DNA from 4 places in the Mesorhizobium sp. M6A.T.Ce.TU.016.01.1.1 genome. Region 2 is predicted to be linked to each of the others. Evidence: riboswitches for the same ligand, from Rfam matches in the RefSeq annotation. Region 2 holds a riboswitch; each other region holds the start of a gene.
The links. Region 2 has a riboswitch for thiamine pyrophosphate ahead of thiB (thiamine ABC transporter substrate binding subunit). Riboswitches for the same ligand answer to the same signal wherever they lie in the genome.
Positions count from the first base shown of each region.

Region 1: it holds a riboswitch for thiamine pyrophosphate, as region 2 does, so the genes downstream of both, EOC94_RS20560 (YkoF family thiamine/hydroxymethylpyrimidine-binding protein) here and thiB (thiamine ABC transporter substrate binding subunit) in region 2, are expected to answer to the same signal.
Region 3: it holds a riboswitch for thiamine pyrophosphate, as region 2 does, so the genes downstream of both, thiC (phosphomethylpyrimidine synthase ThiC) here and thiB (thiamine ABC transporter substrate binding subunit) in region 2, are expected to answer to the same signal.
Region 4: it holds a riboswitch for thiamine pyrophosphate, as region 2 does, so the genes downstream of both, EOC94_RS21510 (ABC transporter permease) here and thiB (thiamine ABC transporter substrate binding subunit) in region 2, are expected to answer to the same signal.

Region 1 is NZ_RZTJ01000011.1:127,178-131,531, forward strand. Features, by position in the region: gene EOC94_RS20545 (alcohol dehydrogenase family protein) at 1-730, shown strand, start outside; gene EOC94_RS20550 (MBL fold metallo-hydrolase) at 838-1,518, opposite strand; gene EOC94_RS20555 (hypothetical protein) at 1,509-1,808, opposite strand; gene EOC94_RS20560 (YkoF family thiamine/hydroxymethylpyrimidine-binding protein) at 2,079-2,687, opposite strand; TPP riboswitch at 2,678-2,789, opposite strand; gene EOC94_RS20570 (aspartate aminotransferase family protein) at 3,137-4,354, opposite strand, start outside.
Region 2 is NZ_RZTJ01000001.1:313,005-317,358, forward strand. Features, by position in the region: gene EOC94_RS01605 (ABC-F family ATP-binding cassette domain-containing protein) at 1-1,175, opposite strand, end outside; gene EOC94_RS01610 (thiamine diphosphokinase) at 1,177-1,821, opposite strand; TPP riboswitch at 1,924-2,038, shown strand; gene thiB (thiamine ABC transporter substrate binding subunit) at 2,082-3,092, shown strand; gene thiP (thiamine/thiamine pyrophosphate ABC transporter permease) at 3,326-4,354, shown strand, end outside.
Region 3 is NZ_RZTJ01000018.1:54,501-58,854, forward strand. Features, by position in the region: gene thiC (phosphomethylpyrimidine synthase ThiC) at 1-1,771, opposite strand, end outside; TPP riboswitch at 1,875-1,991, opposite strand; partial or broken gene EOC94_RS25790 (aspartate 1-decarboxylase) at 2,109-2,366, opposite strand; gene EOC94_RS25795 (hypothetical protein) at 2,980-3,243, opposite strand.
Region 4 is NZ_RZTJ01000012.1:128,461-132,814, reverse strand. Features, by position in the region: gene EOC94_RS21520 (ABC transporter substrate-binding protein) at 1-580, opposite strand, end outside; gene EOC94_RS21515 (ABC transporter ATP-binding protein) at 577-1,338, opposite strand; gene EOC94_RS21510 (ABC transporter permease) at 1,332-2,132, opposite strand; TPP riboswitch at 2,262-2,374, opposite strand; gene EOC94_RS21505 (sulfite exporter TauE/SafE family protein) at 2,714-3,490, shown strand; gene EOC94_RS21500 (superoxide dismutase family protein) at 3,649-4,158, shown strand; gene EOC94_RS21495 (hypothetical protein) at 4,351-4,354, shown strand, end outside.

The DNA.
Region 1 (4,354 bases), on a different contig from region 2:
CGACATCGACTATATGGGCCACGGCCGTGACGGCGGCTATGCCGAGTATCAGACCGTGCCGGCCGAGAACGCCCATGTCGTCGACACCGAGTTGACCGATGTCGAACTCGCCACCTTCTGTTGCGCCTATCTCACCGGCGAGCAGATGCTGGAACGTGCCGCATTGAAGGCCGGCGAGCGCGTGCTGGTCACCGGCGCGTCGGGCGGCGTCGGCTCCGGCATCGTGCAGCTGGCGCGGGCGCGCGGCGCCGTCCCCTATGCAGTCGTCGGCAAGGGCAAGGAACAGGCCGTGCTCGACATCGGCGCCGAGGCGGTGATCACCCGGGGTGTGACCGACCTGCCGGCTGCGGTAAATGAGGCAACCGGCGGCCAGCCGATCGACGTGGTTGCCGATCTGGTCGGCGGCGCGATCTTCAACGATCTGCTGCGCATCCTCAGGCCCGAAGGCCGCTACACCACAGCCGGCGCAATTGCCGGCCCGGTCGTGCAGCTCGATCTGCGCACCATGTATCTCAAGCAGTTGCAGTTGCACGGCTCGAGCCAGGGCACGCGGCACGACTTCCGCCGTATTGTTCGCTACATCGAAGACAAGAAGATCCGGCCGCTGGTCGGCGGCGTCTACAGGCTCTCCGATTTCCACCGCGCCCAAGCGGATTTCATCGCCAAGGATTTCGTCGGCAAGCTGGTGGTCGTTCCAGACGCCATTTCGGATCTCGCAGCGACCCGTTGATAGCCAAGATTATCGCTCTCGCTTGGTTCTGCGTTCGACGTCTGACGCCGACCGGTTCGTCCGGCACGGCAGCCGTCGTCGTCCAGTTGGCAGCGGGTACTGTGATATTACCCGTCGGCTGCGAATACGTAGCCGTTGCCATCCTTGGACAACGTGCCGACGTTCGGCATCAACCAGTGAGTACCCGAAATGGTGAGCTTGTCGGCGACCGCGCGATCGAAGATCTTCCTTCGCGTTTCGACGGCCATTTGCGGATCCTGGTCGATAGCAAGCTGCCACTCGGGATTTGTTGAAACATGGGGCGCAAGATTGACCACGTCAGCGCTGATCAGGAGCTGTTTGCCGCCCGAGGTGACCAGATGCGCGACCATTCCCGGGCTATGGCCGGGGGCCTGAACGGCGTGCACGCCAGGTAGGAGTTCTGGTTCTCCCTCAAAGGTCCTGACGTTTTTCCACGTAGCCACCGTAGCCTGAATGCGCTGAGCGAGGCCCTTGCGCGTCGGTCCGAGATCGATCGACTCGACTCCCGGGCGCGTCCACCATTTCAATTCCTCGGCGGGCACCACGATGTCGGCATCCGGGAAGACCTGCGCATTGCTCTCATTGTTCATGAGGCCATAAATGTGGTCGCCGTGCAGATGGGAGATCAGGATTGTCTTGACTGCCTTGGGGTCAAGGCCCGCCGCAGCCATGCTCTCGAATAGCCGGCCGTTCCCCTCATCATAAATCGGATGACCGCCGGTACCCGAGTCGATCAGGACCACTTGATCGCGCAGCTTTAGCGCCATGACGATAAACCGCAGGGGCGCCTGATTGTCGGGAAACCGGCACCACGCAACGCCGTCTTGACCTGTTCGACGCTGACATTCCTGACCATACCCTCCCGCAGGGGAACGTCACGCATGCCATCAATCAGAGAAAAGACTTCAATGTCGCCAACCTTGTATTTTCGGAAAGGTTGAGCGACGGCGTGTTGAGCGCGGGCCGCGTCGACAAACGTGATCGGCTTGTGGAGCCCAAACGCAGCATGAGCACCGGCTGCGCCAAGTGTCAGGTCGCGACGCGAGATATCGAACATCCTTCCCCGCTGACGGAATGATCGAGCATATCAACGGCGGTCGGCACTGCACAAGGTCGGCTGGGTCGTGAGCCGCAAGTTAAACTGAGACATCACCTGAGCGCGATCCCGCCGCGGTGAACGCGGCGGCCGAGGGCCGGCCGATCGACGTCGTCGCCGAGCCGAGAATGGTGGGGTCCGAGAACGGGAACGGAGCGCACTTTTTGGGTGCGTGAGTATCGCAGGAAACCGCCGCTCGCAGGCCGGCATCACCCCGAATATCGACACGCCCTAACAAGGGCTCGGGCTGTTCGCCGACACGGTGAGGTCGAGCGCGACATGGCCTTGCGGCGCGCCGAAGCGAAGGAAGGCTTCCGACAGCGTCGCGAATACAGGTCCGGCATCGCCTCTCAGCTTGGTGCAGAAATTCTTCGACCTGTCGAAGACGCCCGAAGTCTTGAGGAAGTCGATGCAGCCGTAGATCTCGTCCATGTGATGGCCCTTGCCGAGCGGATAGAGCGAGAACTGCGCGGCGACCTCCTGTCCGAGCTTTTTCGCACTGTCGACATGCGCCCGCGCCGCGCCGATGCGCTCTGCCAGGGACAGCTCGTGGCTGCTGCCGGAAATCGGTGTGCAGATCGGATCGTCAGGCTCGCCCGGACAGCCGCGCGACACCGTCGCCGACAACACGCAATGCACGCCACTCGCCGCCGCCGATGCGAAGAGGTCGCGCATGGCCGGGAAAAGCTGTTCCGGCGGGCCGACGATCAGCGTCGAGATGTCGTCGGTCTCGATGCGGAAATTCGGTCGATACGGATCGAGCGCCGAAAGCGCCCCAAGGATGACGCCGACGAAATCGTCGCACATCGGATACAGGGAAATCTGTGCACCTGAAAACATGGTCGCCTCGCTCCGCTGGCATTACCCAGATCAGCTTGAGGGACCGAAGGCTTGCACCCACCATCTCAGCCCCGGCAATACGGAGCGCCCCTGTCGATATGGGCGACGTAGCACCCGCGCAACGGATGTTCAAGTGTGGCCCAGGGCAATCGTTCCCAGCAATCGCTTCAGACCAATTACCGAGCTTGGCGGCGCCGCCGAAGCTGCCGATCTCCCCCCTTGCGGGGGAGATGCCGGCAGGCAGAGGGGGTGCTTCCCTCCGACCTGTCAATCGATCGCAGCCGCGCCCTCAAGCTGATTCGGGTTGGCAAGGCTGAAGTCGAAAGTTGGCGATCCTTCACACCCCCCTCTGTCCTACCGGACATCTCCCCCGCAAGGGGGGAGATTGGATACCGCTTCGGCTTCGCCAATCACCAAGGCCCATTCAGCTCTGGCTTTGGACGACCTGATCAGCTCTGTGATCCGACCTGCTTGACCGCGGCTTCGAGCGATCTTTCAAACGCGTCGATCATCTGATCGACCTGGGGCTCGGTGATGATCAGCGGCGGGCAGAAGGCCAGCGCGTCGCCCATGTTGCGCGAGATGACGCCGTTCTGCTGCATGAAGCCGTTGACAAGCCCGCCCAGCGCGCCGGCCGTCTCCCACGGCGTCTTGGTCACCTTATCGCCGACCAGTTCGACCGCCGCGATCAGGCCGACGCCACGCACCTCGCCGACAAGCGGGTGCGAAGCGAGGTTGCGCAGCCGTTTCTGCATATGCGCGCCGACCGTGCGCGCATTGCCGACAAGGTCGCGCTCCTCGATCAGCTTCAGGTTCTCGAGCGCGACCGCCGCCGCGACGGGATGGCCGCCGCCGGTGAAGCCATGACCGAAGGTGCCGATCCGATTGCTTTCGTCGGCAATCGGCTCGAACATTTTCTCGTTGATCAGCAGGGCCGAGATCGGCAGGTAGGAGGAAGAGATCTGCTTCGACAGCACCATGATGTCAGGCCTGATGCCGAAGGTCTGCGAACCGAACATCTCGCCGGTTCGGCCAAAACCGCAGATGACCTCGTCGGCGACGAGCAGGATGTCGTATTTCCACAGCACCGCCTGTATCTTCTCCCAGTAGCCGGCCGGGGGAACGATGACGCCGCCGGCGCCCATGATCGGTTCGCCGAAGAAGGCGGCGATGGTTTCCGGGCCCTCGGCCAGGATCAGCTTTTCCAAGTCGTCGGCAAGCCGGCTCGAAAACTGCTCTTCGCTCTCGCCTGGCAGCGCCTCGCGCCAATGGTGCGGCGTCGACGTGTGCAGCACACTGGCGATCGGCAGGTCGAAGGAAATGTGATTGTTGGGCAGGCCGGTCAGGCTTGCCGAGGCGATGGTGACGCCGTGATAACCGCGAATGCGGCTGATGATCTTCTTGCGTGCCGGCTGGCCGAGCGCATTCGACCGGTACCAGATCATCTTCATGGCCGTGTCGTTGGCCTCGGAGCCGGAATTGGTGAAATACGCCTTGCTCATCGGCACCGGCGCCATCTGCACCAGCTTCTCGGCGAGATCGATCAGCGGCGAATGCGATTTGGAGCCGAAGTCGTGATAATAAGGCAGCTTGGACATCTGGCGCACCGCCGCATCGACCAGCCGCTTCTCCGAGAAGCCGACCGCGACGCTCCAGAGCCCGGCCAT
Region 2 (4,354 bases):
AGGAAATCCTTCATGTAGGAGACGACGTGGCGCTGCTCGCCATTGATGACAAGGTTCTCGCCGCGTCCGTCGGTGAGGTATTGCGCCAGTGTCTCTTGCGGATCGACCGCCTCGCGCTTCTGGTCGAGTGTGGCGATCTCCAGATTGGTGCCGAGCCGCACCGTGCCTGAGTCCGGTTTCAATTCGCCGGTCAGCATCTTCAAGAGCGTCGTCTTGCCGGCGCCGTTCGGCCCGACCAAGCCGACGCGGTCGCCGCGCTGAATACGGGTCGAGAAGCCCTTGACCACGGTGAGGTCGCCAAAGCTCTTCTCGATGTTCTTGGCCTCGATCACCAGCTTGCCGGATTCGGCGGCGTCGCTGGCCACCATGGTCGCCGCGCCCTCGGCGCCGCGATGGCCACGAAAGCGCTGGCGCATGGTCTGCAACTCGCCGAGCCGGCGCATGTTGCGCTTGCGTCGCGCCGTCACGCCATAACGCAGCCAGTGCTCCTCGCGCACGATCTGGCGGCCGAGCTTGTGCTGCTCGCGCTCTTCTTCTTCCAGCACCGTGTCGCGCCATTCCTCGAAATGGCCAAAACCCTTGTCGAGACGGCGGGTCTGGCCGCGGTCGAGCCAGACGGTGGCGCGTGACACGCGCTCGAGGAAGCGGCGGTCGTGCGAGATGACAATCAGCGCCGAAGAGGTGCGGGCAAGCTCCTCCTCCAGCCACTCGATGACCGACAGGTCGAGATGGTTGGTCGGCTCATCGAGGAGGAGAATGTCGGGCTCCGGCGCCATGACGCGGGCAAGGGCAGCGCGCCGCGCCTCGCCGCCGGACAGGTCGTTCGGTCGTTCCTCGCCGGACAGGCCGAGATGCTCCATCAGATAGGTGGCGCGGTAGGGGTCATCGGCGGGTCCAAGCCCCGCCTCGACATAGGCGCGGACGCTGGCGAAACCATCCATGTCTGGCATTTGCGGCAGGTAGCGCACTGTCGCCGAAGGCTGGCGGAACATCTCGCCGTCCTGCGGCTCGATCAATCCCGCAGCGATCTTGAGCAACGTCGACTTGCCCGAGCCGTTGCGGCCGACCAAAGCGATCTTGTCGCCCGCCGACGCTGTCAGTTCCGCCCCGTCGAGCAGCGGCGTGCCACCAAAAGTCAGCCTTATCCCGTCGAGATTGAGAAGTGGCGGCGCCATGTCAGCTTTCAGGTAGGGGAAAAGGATGGGCGAGCAACAGCGCGCGGCCGCTGCCCAGCGCGATTTCGAGCCGGCCCTTGACCTCGTTGGAAATGGTCAGCGATGAGCCGAACGCGACCTCGACGTGGTTCAGCGGCCATTTGGCGCCGGTAACGGTCAAGCCGGAAAGGTCGGAGAAGCCGAGGATCGAAAACAGCGTGCTGTCGGCGTAGTCGAAGCCGGTCTTTCCGGGAAGCAAGGGGATGCCTTCCTGGGCGCCGCTGGTCAAAAGCACCTCTATGCCTGCCTCGGCCAGCCGGATGCTGAGCGCGAGGTGCAGGAAGGCGTGGTCGGTGCGCTTGCCGCCGAACGCGCCGGCGAGCACGAGCCCGGTCGCGCCGCGTTCGAGCGCAGCGGCGATAGCCAGCTCGCCGTCGGTCTTGTCCTTTTCTGCCGGAAACACCTGGCGGGGCACGGCGGCCAGATCGTCCGGCAAGTCCGCCGGCACCGAATCGAAGTCGCCGACCCAGAGTTCCGGCGTCAGCTCCAGCGTCCGGGCATGGCCGATGCCGGCGTCGGCGGCGATGACACGGGAGCCTTCGACCTGGCGGTCGAGCAGCGGCGTGCGGATAAGATCGCCGCCAAGCAGGATGGTGAATTTGCTCATATGCGTGGCCCTTACCAGCCCTGCTTGCGAAACGGAAGGCCGCGCTCCAGATGCCCTGCAAACTTCAGCTTGCGCAGCACTTCGGCCGGGCCTATGTGTCGAAACGCTCTAACGGGGTGCTGGACGCGATCTTCGCGGACCAGCTGAGAGGCAACCATGCCAACCCGCTGAACCTGATCCGGTTTGTACCGGCGGAGGGATTAGACGTTTCGGACAGCCCGACGCCTCAATTCCTTTCAATGCGAACGAAGGAGGCGCCGATGCGCACGTTTTCATACTCTCTTGTTTCGGCAATGCTGCTTGCCGCGTCCGTTCTCGGCACCGGGCCAGCATCCGCGCAGGAGAAACTCACCGTCTATACCTATGAGAGCTTCACCGCCGACTGGGGTCCAGGCCCCGCGGTCAAGAAGGCCTTCGAGGCGGAATGCGGCTGCACTCTCGATTTCGTTGCGGTCGCCGACGGCGTCGCGCTGCTCAATCGCGTCAGATTGGAAGGGGCCGCGACCAAGGCCGACATCGTGCTCGGCCTCGATACCAATCTGACGGTGGAAGCCAAGGCTACCGGCCTGTTTTCGCCGCATGGCCCGGTATCGGACGTCAAGGTGCCGGGCGGCTGGAGCGACGATATTTTTGTGCCGTTCGACTATGGCTATTTCGCCGTCGTCTACGACACCGAAAAGCTGAAGACCCCGCCGAAGAGCCTGAAGGAATTGGTCGAGGGCGATGCCGATGAGAAGATCGTCATCCAGGATCCGCGCACCTCGACGCCCGGTCTCGGCCTGCTGTTGTGGGTGAGATCGGTCTATGGCGACAAGGCGCCGGAAGCCTGGGCGAAGCTCAGGGCAAAGGTGCTCACCGTGACGCCGGGCTGGAGCGAGGCCTATGGCCTGTTCACCAAGGGCGAGGCGCCGATGGTGCTGTCCTACACCACGTCGCCGGCCTATCACATGGTCGCCGAAAACACCGAACGCTATCAGGCGGCGTCCTTCGAGGAGGGCGAGTACCTGCAGATCGAGGTTGCCGGCATCACCACGACTGGTGCGAAGAACCCGCTGGCGGAAAAGTTCCTGGCCTTCATGACCGGTCCGAAATTCCAGAACGTCATTCCCGAGACCAACTGGATGTTTCCTGCCGGCAAGACCGACAAGCCGCTCAACCCAGCCTTCGACAAGCTCGTCAAGCCGACCAAGGCCTTGCTGTTCAGCCCCGAAGAGGTCGCCGCCAACCGCAAGGCCTGGGTCGACGAATGGCTGGCGGTGATGAGCAAGTAGCTTCTGATTGACGATGATCACTCTACGGCGCCCCCCTCTGTCCTGCCGGACATCTCCCCCACGAGGGGGGAGATCGGCCATCATGCCGGCTTTCGCCAATCTCCGACATTGCCGGAATGAGCGGAGCGCTGAACCTGCCAATCTCCCCCCTCGTGGGGGAGATGTCCGGCAGGACAGAGGGGGGCGCGAAGGAACGCAATCCTCGCTAAGAATCTCGAATCTGGTGGTCTAGCGTGCAACGCGCGCCATCATCGGATTCCCGCGTCACAGCTGGCATTCTCGCGCTTGCGGCAATAGCACTTTTGATCGGTGGAGCGTTCGCCGGGCTCATCGTCGAAGGCGCCCGCGACCCGTCCGGCGCCGCGTCGGCCTTCGACCCCTATCTCTTCCGCGTTGTCCGTTTCACCTTATGGCAAGCGCTTCTGTCGACACTGCTGTCCGTCCTGCCGGCGCTGCTCGTTGCGCGGGCGCTGTCGCGGCATCCGTGGTTCTTTGGCCGCGGCCTGATCCTGCAGCTCTTCGCCGTGCCGCTGGCGCTGCCGGCCATCGTCGCCGCGCTCGGCATTCTGGCCCTCTATGGCCGTGCCGGCTATTTCGCCGGCCTGCTCAGCGCGATTGGCGGTCAGGGTTGGCCGGGCATATACGGCCTGTCCGGCATCCTCGTCGCCCACGTCTTCTTCAACCTGCCGCTGGCAACGCGGCTGTTCCTTGAAGCGCTGGGGACAGTGCCGGCCGACCAGTGGCGGCTGGCGAGCCAGCTCGGCATGGGCGCCAGACCCGCCTTCCGGCTGATCGAATGGCCGACGCTGCGGGCGGCGCTGCCGGGCGTCGCCGGGCTTGTCTTTATGCTGTGCATCACATCCTTCACCATCGTGCTCACGCTGGGCGGCGGGCCGCGCGCGACGACACTGGAGGTCGCTATCTACCAGGCGCTGCGTTTCGATTTCGATCCTGCCCGCGCGGTGACGCTGACACTGCTGCAGATCGCGCTGACCTTCGTCGTGGTGCTGGTGTTGATGCGGCTCGGCGCCAACACCGTCGGCGATGCCAACCTGTCGGTGGCACCGCGCCGGTATCTTTCGGCAAGCGTCGGCGAGACCGTGCTGAACGCAGCATTGATCGTTCTGGCATTGCTGTTCGTCGCCGGGCCGATGGCGGCCACGGTGATGTCGGGCCTTGGCGCCGATCTTGGCCGGCTGGCGGGCGAGAGCGCTGTGCGGCAAGCGACGCTGACCAGCGCAGTGCTCGCCTTGCTGGCGGCG
Region 3 (4,354 bases), on a different contig from region 2:
CGCCACCTTCGCGATATTTTGCCGCCATGGCCGCCATGCCCTCTTTCTGGGCCTCGGCACGGATGTCGTGGGAGATGCGCATGGAGCAGAATTTCGGCCCGCACATCGAGCAGAAATGCGCCACTTTGTGCGCTTCCTTGGGCAAGGTCTGGTCGTGGAAGGAGCGTGCTGTTTCGGGGTCGAGCGACAGGTTGAACTGGTCCTCCCAGCGGAACTCGAAGCGCGCGCGGGAAAGGGCATTGTCCCTGACTTTCGCCGCCGGATGCCCCTTCGCCAGATCGGCCGCATGGGCGGCTATCTTGTAGGTGATGACGCCTACCTTGACGTCGTTGCGGTCGGGAAGGCCGAGATGCTCCTTCGGCGTGACGTAGCAAAGCATTGCGGTGCCGAACCAGCCTATCATGGCGGCGCCGATCCCTGAGGTGATGTGGTCATAGCCAGGCGCGATATCGGTCGTCAGCGGTCCAAGCGTATAGAACGGCGCCTCTCCGCAGACGGCGAGCTGCTTGTCCATGTTCTCCTTGATCTTGTGCATCGGCACGTGGCCCGGGCCTTCGATCATCACCTGGCAGTCCTTCGCCCAGGCGACCTGCGTCAGCTCGCCGAGCGTTTCCAATTCGGCGAATTGCGCTGCGTCATTGGCGTCGGCGATCGAGCCTGGACGAAGCCCGTCGCCGAGTGAAAAGGACACATCATAGGCGCGGCAGATGTCGCAGATTTCCGCGAAATGCTCGTAGAGGAAGCTCTCCCGGTGATGGTGCAGGCACCATTTGGCCATGATCGATCCGCCGCGCGAGACGATGCCCGTGACCCGGTCTACGGTCAGCGGGATGTAGTGCAGCCGCACGCCGGCGTGGATGGTGAAATAGTCGACACCCTGTTCGGCCTGCTCGATCAGCGTGTCGCGGTAGACCTCCCAAGTCAGGTCCTCGGCAATGCCGTTGACCTTTTCGAGAGCCTGGTAGAGCGGCACCGTGCCGATCGGCACCGGCGAATTGCGCACGATCCATTCGCGGATGTTGCGGATATTGCGGCCGGTCGACAGGTCCATCACCGTGTCGGCGCCCCAGCGGATCGCCCAGACCATTTTTTCGACCTCTTCGGCCATTGACGATGTGACAGCGGAGTTACCGATGTTGGCGTTGATCTTGACCAGGAAATTTCGCCCGATGATCATCGGTTCGCTCTCTGGATGATTGATGTTGGCGGGAATGATCGCCCGCCCGCGCGCCACCTCGTCGCGCACGAATTCCGGCGTGACGAAGTCCGGGATCGCCGCGCCGAAGCTCTCACCGTCGCGCTCAAGCTTGCCGCGCACGATCTCGCGTCCAAGGTTCTCGCGGATAGCCACGGACTCCATTTCAGGCGTAATGATGCCGGCGCGCGCATAGGCAAGCTGAGTCACCGCCTTGCCGGCCTTGGCCCTGAGAGGCCGGTTGCGAATGGGGAATTCCGGCGTCAGGCGCTCGCCCGTGACGAATCCATTGTCTTCCGGCCGGACATGGCGGCCGTCATAGGCCTCGACATCGCCGCGAGCCGTGATCCATTCGTGGCGAAGCCGGGCAAGGCCCCTTTCCATGCTGGTTTCGACAGTCGGGTCTGTATAGGGGCCGGACGGATCGTAGACGGTGACGGGTGGCTCGCCGGCAGTCGGATGAACAGAGATTTCGCGCATCGGCACCCTGATCTGGGGGTGGAGGAGGCCGGGCTTGTGGATTTTCCGCGAGGCGGGCAGTGGTCCCGTCGACACGGCGGGGGTGAGGGCATTCATCGTGAGGCTCCTTTGCTCATGCATTGGAGACCCAGTTCTGTGCCGGAAGGATGAAAAGACGCTTCTGTCGACCTGCCGAAACAGGACCTCGGGCATAAACTCCCGCAAAGCGCTTGCACCGTCCCTACGCCAGTATGAACTGGATCAGGTTCAACGGGTCACTGCGCCGCGAAAGCAAGCAGTATCTCAGCCCCTTGCCGGGACTCCCCTGGTGAATGCGTCAGGTTGGACGGGCCGACGCTATCTTGTCAAGCGCATTCGGGCGCCTTCGGCCGGTGGCGATGACCGGCGGCCTGTCAAAACCGGGCGGAGAGCTCGCGCATGCATCGGGGACAAGTCACGCCCCGGAGACCAGGGCTGGAATGGCCAAAGCCTCTTTCGCTTCGTGAAGGATGGAGAAACTGTATCGGCCATGTGCGTCGAGATCCACCGAGTAGCTCAGGCGGTCACGGATGTGGTTATCCTGGTCCAAGGTGACGATTCGCGGCTTCAGCGAGGTGATTTGCACCTCGTCCAGGTAGATGGAGTTGCAGATAATGATCTGGTCGTCGGGCTGGCAGGTGCGGGCGGCCGCTCGATTCAGGATGCAGCATCGGCGGCGTTCCCGATACCAATGATATCTTGCGGGCAACTTATGCAATCACCGGCTTCGTAAAACCCGACGGCGGCGGCCGTGTCCTGGCGCTGAGGATGTGCCGCTGTTCCAGCAGAGAAATCGCATGGGCCGCGGAGTTTTCGCTCTGCGTGGACGAGTTGACGCAATCGTTTAGCTTGCTTGCAGTTCGTACGACCGCCTTTGAAAGCAACTAAGCTATTGCATGCGGCGATCGATCGCTACATATCCGGCCGCCATTATCCGAGTATTGATCCGCCTGCTGTTGGCGTTGCCGTACATGGCAATCCCTGCGGGGTCGTCGGCGGCCGGATCGGCCGTGCCCTCCAGTCTGAATTCCCCTGCCGAAAACTTCCCTGGCTTGGCTATGCATGCGGTAGATGAGATCGCCGCCTACCGCGACCTGGTCGAGGAAGGCATCGACGCGAAGAATATCGCCGCCCAGTTCGGACAGTCTGGTTATCGCCATGCGTCAGCGGCTCAGACTTGCGGTCTCGAGAGCGGCCTTGCGGGTCACCTCCCTTATGATTCAGATGTTGGAAGACGGCTTCTCGTTACCAATAGAAATGGCGACTACGGAACGCGATCGCGGCCATCAGGAAACACCTGTCTTCGGCTCAACCTCGACATGGCGTCCGATCGACCGCAGATATACAGCTATCTCGTCCATGAGATGATCGCGTTCGCCGTAGATTTCAGCAATCCTACGCAGCTGTGGCTCGACGGCCCTCCGTTGCGCCGGCGTCAAATCAGCATCGCCAAAGACGTATCCCAAGTTGCCAATCGCGCAAATGTTGCAGCCGGCGTCCGCAACTGCTTGCACGAATGCGGGAATGTCTTTTTCTTGCATGGTCTTCATGTCGAATCTCTCGTGAATGGCGAGCTCGCGCCCCCATGCTGCCTTTTCAGCGTGTCCTCTGGGCGGCGCAAGCCTTGAGCGTGGTTGTGCCCGGGCAACCTCGACTATCCCGTCTGCCACGCTCTTTAGAGTCGGTGGGGTCTGGTGATCGCAGGCTGGGCCACTCAAAAGCCTGCAAGAAGAAAGTCATGGCGACCATTGCTCAAGATCGCAAGGGTGCGTGCAAGACCTTCCGTTGGCAGTCATGCACGCCCACTCAGAGAGAGTCCGGCCGCGGAAATTCTCCCTTATTCGTAAGAAAGCTCATTGAGCAACTGGGCATTGAGCAACTGGGTCTCACGTCGCGGGTCTCGTGTGCTTCACAGCCGAAAATAGGGTACCGCCGTGGCAATTCTCGAAAAGTGCAGGTTACCTCGTTCAGGACACGGCGGATTGCCTTCCGACGGCACCCTTGCTGCAACGTGCGACCTAACGAGACATATCTCGTTCGCGTTCCCTCGACCTGTCTTCGTATTGCTGCTTGCCCTGCGATTTCAGGCCCTCTGCTAGCTCCTCGGCCGCTCTTTGGCCTGCAATGTCACTATTCAAGATCATGTCCGGCATCCCTGGATGGTGATAACCGTAACGCGCATGCAGCTTCCCTCAAGCGCAGCGCGTATCCGTCGATTAGTTTCGTCGTCCGGAACCCGAAGCCCTTATCCGGCCTGGTGTATCCATCATTCAACCGGTATACCGTTCCAAACTTTGGCGGACCATTTACCTCAGGCATGATCATCTCGCGTGACATTGTTTTTTGGCGGCGCCATCATCGCACGTGGCATTTTCTAAAAATCAAGACGTGTTAATTTGTAAAATCAGGGATGTGGCCGCGCCCGCTGCGAGGATTTGCAGGTAGCTCTTCAGCTCCAACACGATGTGTGAGGCGGCGGTGGAAAAAGGCAACCGACTTTTAATTGGCGGTACTCACTTCGGAAGCGCTGCAATCGATCCTGAGGATACTAGTGATCGCGAGCGCCCAATGCGTCCGCCGTTGGATCCAGGTGACCTCGCCGCTCGCTCCGCGTTCGGCGCCCGTCGCAGAAAGGTAATCGCGCAATTGCTGCACATGCGC
Region 4 (4,354 bases), on a different contig from region 2:
CAAGCTCCGCTTTGATCCCCTCCCAAGTGTAGACTTCGAGCGTAAAATCGACTGCGCCATTGGCCAAGGCCTCATAGGCAGAGGTGCCAAGCGTCACCGTTTCGAATTTGCCCTCGCCTCCGTCATGGCGGATGATGGTGCCGATCAGCGCATTCTCCCAGGCGCTGCCGAAACCGCCATAGGTCAGGCCGTCCAGGTCCCTGGGGGATTGTATATCGGCGCGGTCCGCATTGAAGGCCAGCCTGCCGGTTTCCGTCTGCATGATGGCGTAGGTGGCGACGAGGTCGGCGCCGGCCGTGCGTTGGGTGAACAATCCTATGGATCCCAGTATACCGAAATCGGCCACGCGGTTGGCGATCAGCGTACCGGCCGCAGTGTCGGTATAGGGCAGCATCTGCACGTCGAGCCCGGCCTCAGCGTAGAAGCCTTTCGCCCGGGCGACATAGAGTCCGACATGGTTTGTGTTCGGCGTCCAGTCGAGAGCGACGGTGACAGTCTGCTGGGCACAGACGGATGTGACGGGTCCGAGCCCGGTGATCAATGCGGCAGCGATGAAGAGGCGTCTTGAAAGCATGGTCATGTCCTTTGGGCGGGCTGTGGATCGAGAAGCGTATGAAGGATGTCGGCTTCGATGGCGCTGGCTTCCGGCGAGGCAAGATCCTTGCGCGGGCGCGGAAGAGGTATGGCGACTTCGCGCAGCACGCGGGCAGGGCGGCCGCTCAGCACATAGATGCGGTCGGACAGGAAGACCGCCTCGCGGACATCGTGGGTGATCAGCAGGACGGTCCAGCGGTGTCGGTCCCACATCGTCTGAAGCCAGCGCTGCATGCCGGTGCGCGTGAGGGCGTCGAGTGCGCCGAACGGTTCGTCGAGCAACAGCATGGCGCGGTCCTGAACGACGGTACGCAACAGCGCGGCGCGCTGGCGCATTCCGCCCGAAAGCTGCGCCGGATACTTTTGCTCGAAGCCCGCAAGGCCGAATTCGCCGTAGAGCGGCGCCACCTTGTCGCGCGCCGCCTTACGGGACATGCCCTGGACTTCCAGGCCGAGCGCGGTGTTGTCGATAACCGTGCGCCAGGGCATCAGGGCGTCGTGCTGCGGCATGAAGGCAAACGGTCGGCGCGCGTCGGCCAGTGGCCGCCCGTCGAAGTCGATGCCGCCGTCGTGGCCTTCGAGACCGCCCGTCAGCAACCTGAAGATCGTGGATTTGCCGGCTCCGGAGGGGCCGAGGATTGAAACGAATTCGCCCGGCTCGACATGCAGGGTGATGCCGGCAAGCACGTCGACATCGCCAATACTTTTGCTGATCTGGCGCAATTCCAGCCGCCTGTTCATGATTTTCGCGCGGCATCGAGCCGTTCCCATGGCATGGCGGCGCGCTGGATCAGCACCGTGGCGGCAAACAGGGCCAGCGTGAGCAACGCGCTGACCAGCACGGCCGCGAGCACGAGATCGGGTCGGAAATTGTTCTTGGCGTTGAGCATGTAGATGCCGAGCCCTTTGGCCGCGCCGGCATATTCCGCGAAGATGGCGCCGACCACGGCATAGGTGATCGAGATGCGCAGCCCGGCGAAGAAATAGGGCAGCGAGGAGGGCAGGCGGGCCAGCAGGAAAATGCGCATGCGGGAAGCGCCCATCGAACTCAGAAGCGCCGAAATGTCCCGATCCGTCGATTCATAACCCTGCACCAGCGCGACCAGCATGGGAAAGAAAGTCAGGAGCGCGACCAGCATGATTTTCGGCGTCAGCCCGAAGCCGAACCAAAGAACGACCAGCGGGGCGATCGCCACCAGCGGCAGGATCTGACTGATAATGAATACCGGGAACAGGGCGCGGCGCAGCGGCTTGAAGAAGTCGATCAGCACCGAAAGGATGAAGGCAACGGCCAGCGAGCAGGCGAAACCCGCCAATGTGGCGCTGATGGTCGGCACGGTGTTGTCGAACAGCGCCTGGCGCTGCTGGATGGCTTGGGCGAGGACTCGTGACGGCGCCGGCAGCGTGGTGGGCGAGATGCCCGAAATGCGCGCATAGAGCTCCCAAGCCAAAACCAGCGTGCCGACCGATAGCAAGGCCGGTCCGACCTTGGCGAACAAGGCTGCGATTCGCGGCGCGGCGGAGAAGAGCTGAGACATGCGAGACCTCCGGCGCGAAAGATCAGCGCGGGGTCGGGCCGTTGGCCGCGACCGTGAGGTCGATCGTGATATGGTCCTCGGGCGGGCCCACGAAATCGCCGGACATCGGAAAAAGAAAAATCTGTGCGCCAGAAAACATCGCCCGCCTCGCTCCGCTGGTATTATCCAGATCAGCTCTAGGGTTTACGGGCTTGCAGCCCATCTCTCAGCCCCGACGATACGGAGCACCCCTGTGGATGGCGGCAATTAAACAGATAAAGGGTGGAGCTGCAAGTCTGCGTCCGGCCCGTGAAACCTCAGGGTCAGAGGAGGTTCAGGTACCCGCAGGGGCATCTGAGCAAAACAGAAAAAGAATGCCAATCCGGCGTCCTGTCCGAGATCGCCCTCAATATTCTGAGAAACTAAATGACTGTGAAGGTATGGGAAAGGCGTCGGTCGAGCGGATCGTTTTCCGTTCGTCGTCACCATTATCGATGCCACGCGTTTGGTGAATTGTGGAAGCGTGAAGATATAATCGCATACGTTGTAGGTAGCGAGTTTCTCTATCGCCAATTACGACCCGCACTTTGTTGGAGAGCCAAATGCAAGAATTCCTTCTTTTTGCGTTCGTGGGGTTTGTAGCTCAAGCTGTGGACGGGGCTCTCGGCATGGCCTACGGCGTGGTTTCCTCGACAACATTACTGGGGTTTGGCGTGTCTCCTGCACACGCTTCGGCTTCAGTTCACGCGGCTGAGCTGTTTACCACTGCGGCCTCAGGTTCGGCTCACCTCTATCACCGCAACATTGACTGGAAGCTTTTCTGGCGGCTGATGCCATTTGGCGTGATCGGCGGCGTTCTCGGCGCTTTTGTGCTCACCTCGTTTGAAGGAGCCGTCATGAAGCCGTATGTGACCACATACCTTGCGCTCGTCGGAGCTTGGCTCCTGTTCCGGTCATTCCGGCGGATCCCAAGCAATCCGGTCCCTCCAGGCGTGGTACCTCCCCTTGGACTAGGTGGTGGATTTCTCGATGCCGCAGGGGGCGGCGGATGGGGACCCATCGTAACGACGGGCCTTCTCGGTTTTGGCGGCACGCCCCGCTACGTTATTGGCACGGTCAATGCCAGCGAGTTCCTCATCACGTTGTCGGTGTCTCTGACCTTCTTGTTTGCGTTACTAACGGGCCATTGGGAGGAGGCAGGAGAGCTAACGGAAAATCTACTCTCCGTTGCCGGCTTGATCGTTGGCGGCGTAGTCGCAGCGCCGATGGCCGGATTGGTAGTGAAGTCAATCGCAGAAAAGACGCTTCTCAGGCTCGTTGGCGTTGTCATCATGCTGCTGGCAGGTTGGCAAACCGCGGAACTCTTCGAATTGGTGTAATCACGTCGTGAAACTTCACTCCATGACACGGAGACTATCGAGTTCCACGCATCACCCCCGCTTCTCTGGCGGCCGCGCCGGAGACAAACTCCATTCCCAAATGGAACGAAGAGGCCCCGTTGTTGTTTGGGGTCCTTGGACAACCGGAGGCTGAGTGGATGAAAAAATTGCTTGCAACAACAGGATTGGCGCTGGCGGTCGCGATGCCTGCAGCGGCTCAGGACACCGCGACCGCGAAAGCCGAATTCGTCAACATGGCTGGCGAGAAGAACGGAACGGCCACGCTGACCGAGACGGCGCAGGGTGTGCTGATCGCGTTGGAGGTAACAGGACTGCCGGCGGGTGAATGGGTCGCGTTCCATGTTCATGAAACCGGAAAGTGCGACCATCAGACCGGCCATGACTCGGCAGGTGGGCACTTCAATCCGACGAATGCCGAACATGGATATCTCACTGGAAAAGGCCCGCACGCGGGCGACATGCCAAATCAGCGAGTCGGCGCCGACGGCGTTTTGCGTGCCCAGGCTTTCAACAGCATGGTCAAACTGGACGGTGGAGAAACGGCAATACGAGGCAAGGCATTGATGATCCACGGCGGACAGGACGACTACAAAAGCCAGCCTGCCGGTGATGCCGGAAATCGTCAGGCCTGCGCCGTGATCGAGTGAAAAGCCCCGAGACGAGTAATAGGCCTCTCCGACATATGATCTGACTGGCTCGTAACCCTCGAGGGTTAGGTCACCGTGCGCGGTCGGGTCTCTGGCATGAGGATAGGCCGGACGCTCGTGCGCCTGAAGAGGATTGACAACGCAGCCATCACGCCGAAATTGGCGTTCATTCTGTGACTGCCGGATGATTGCATGA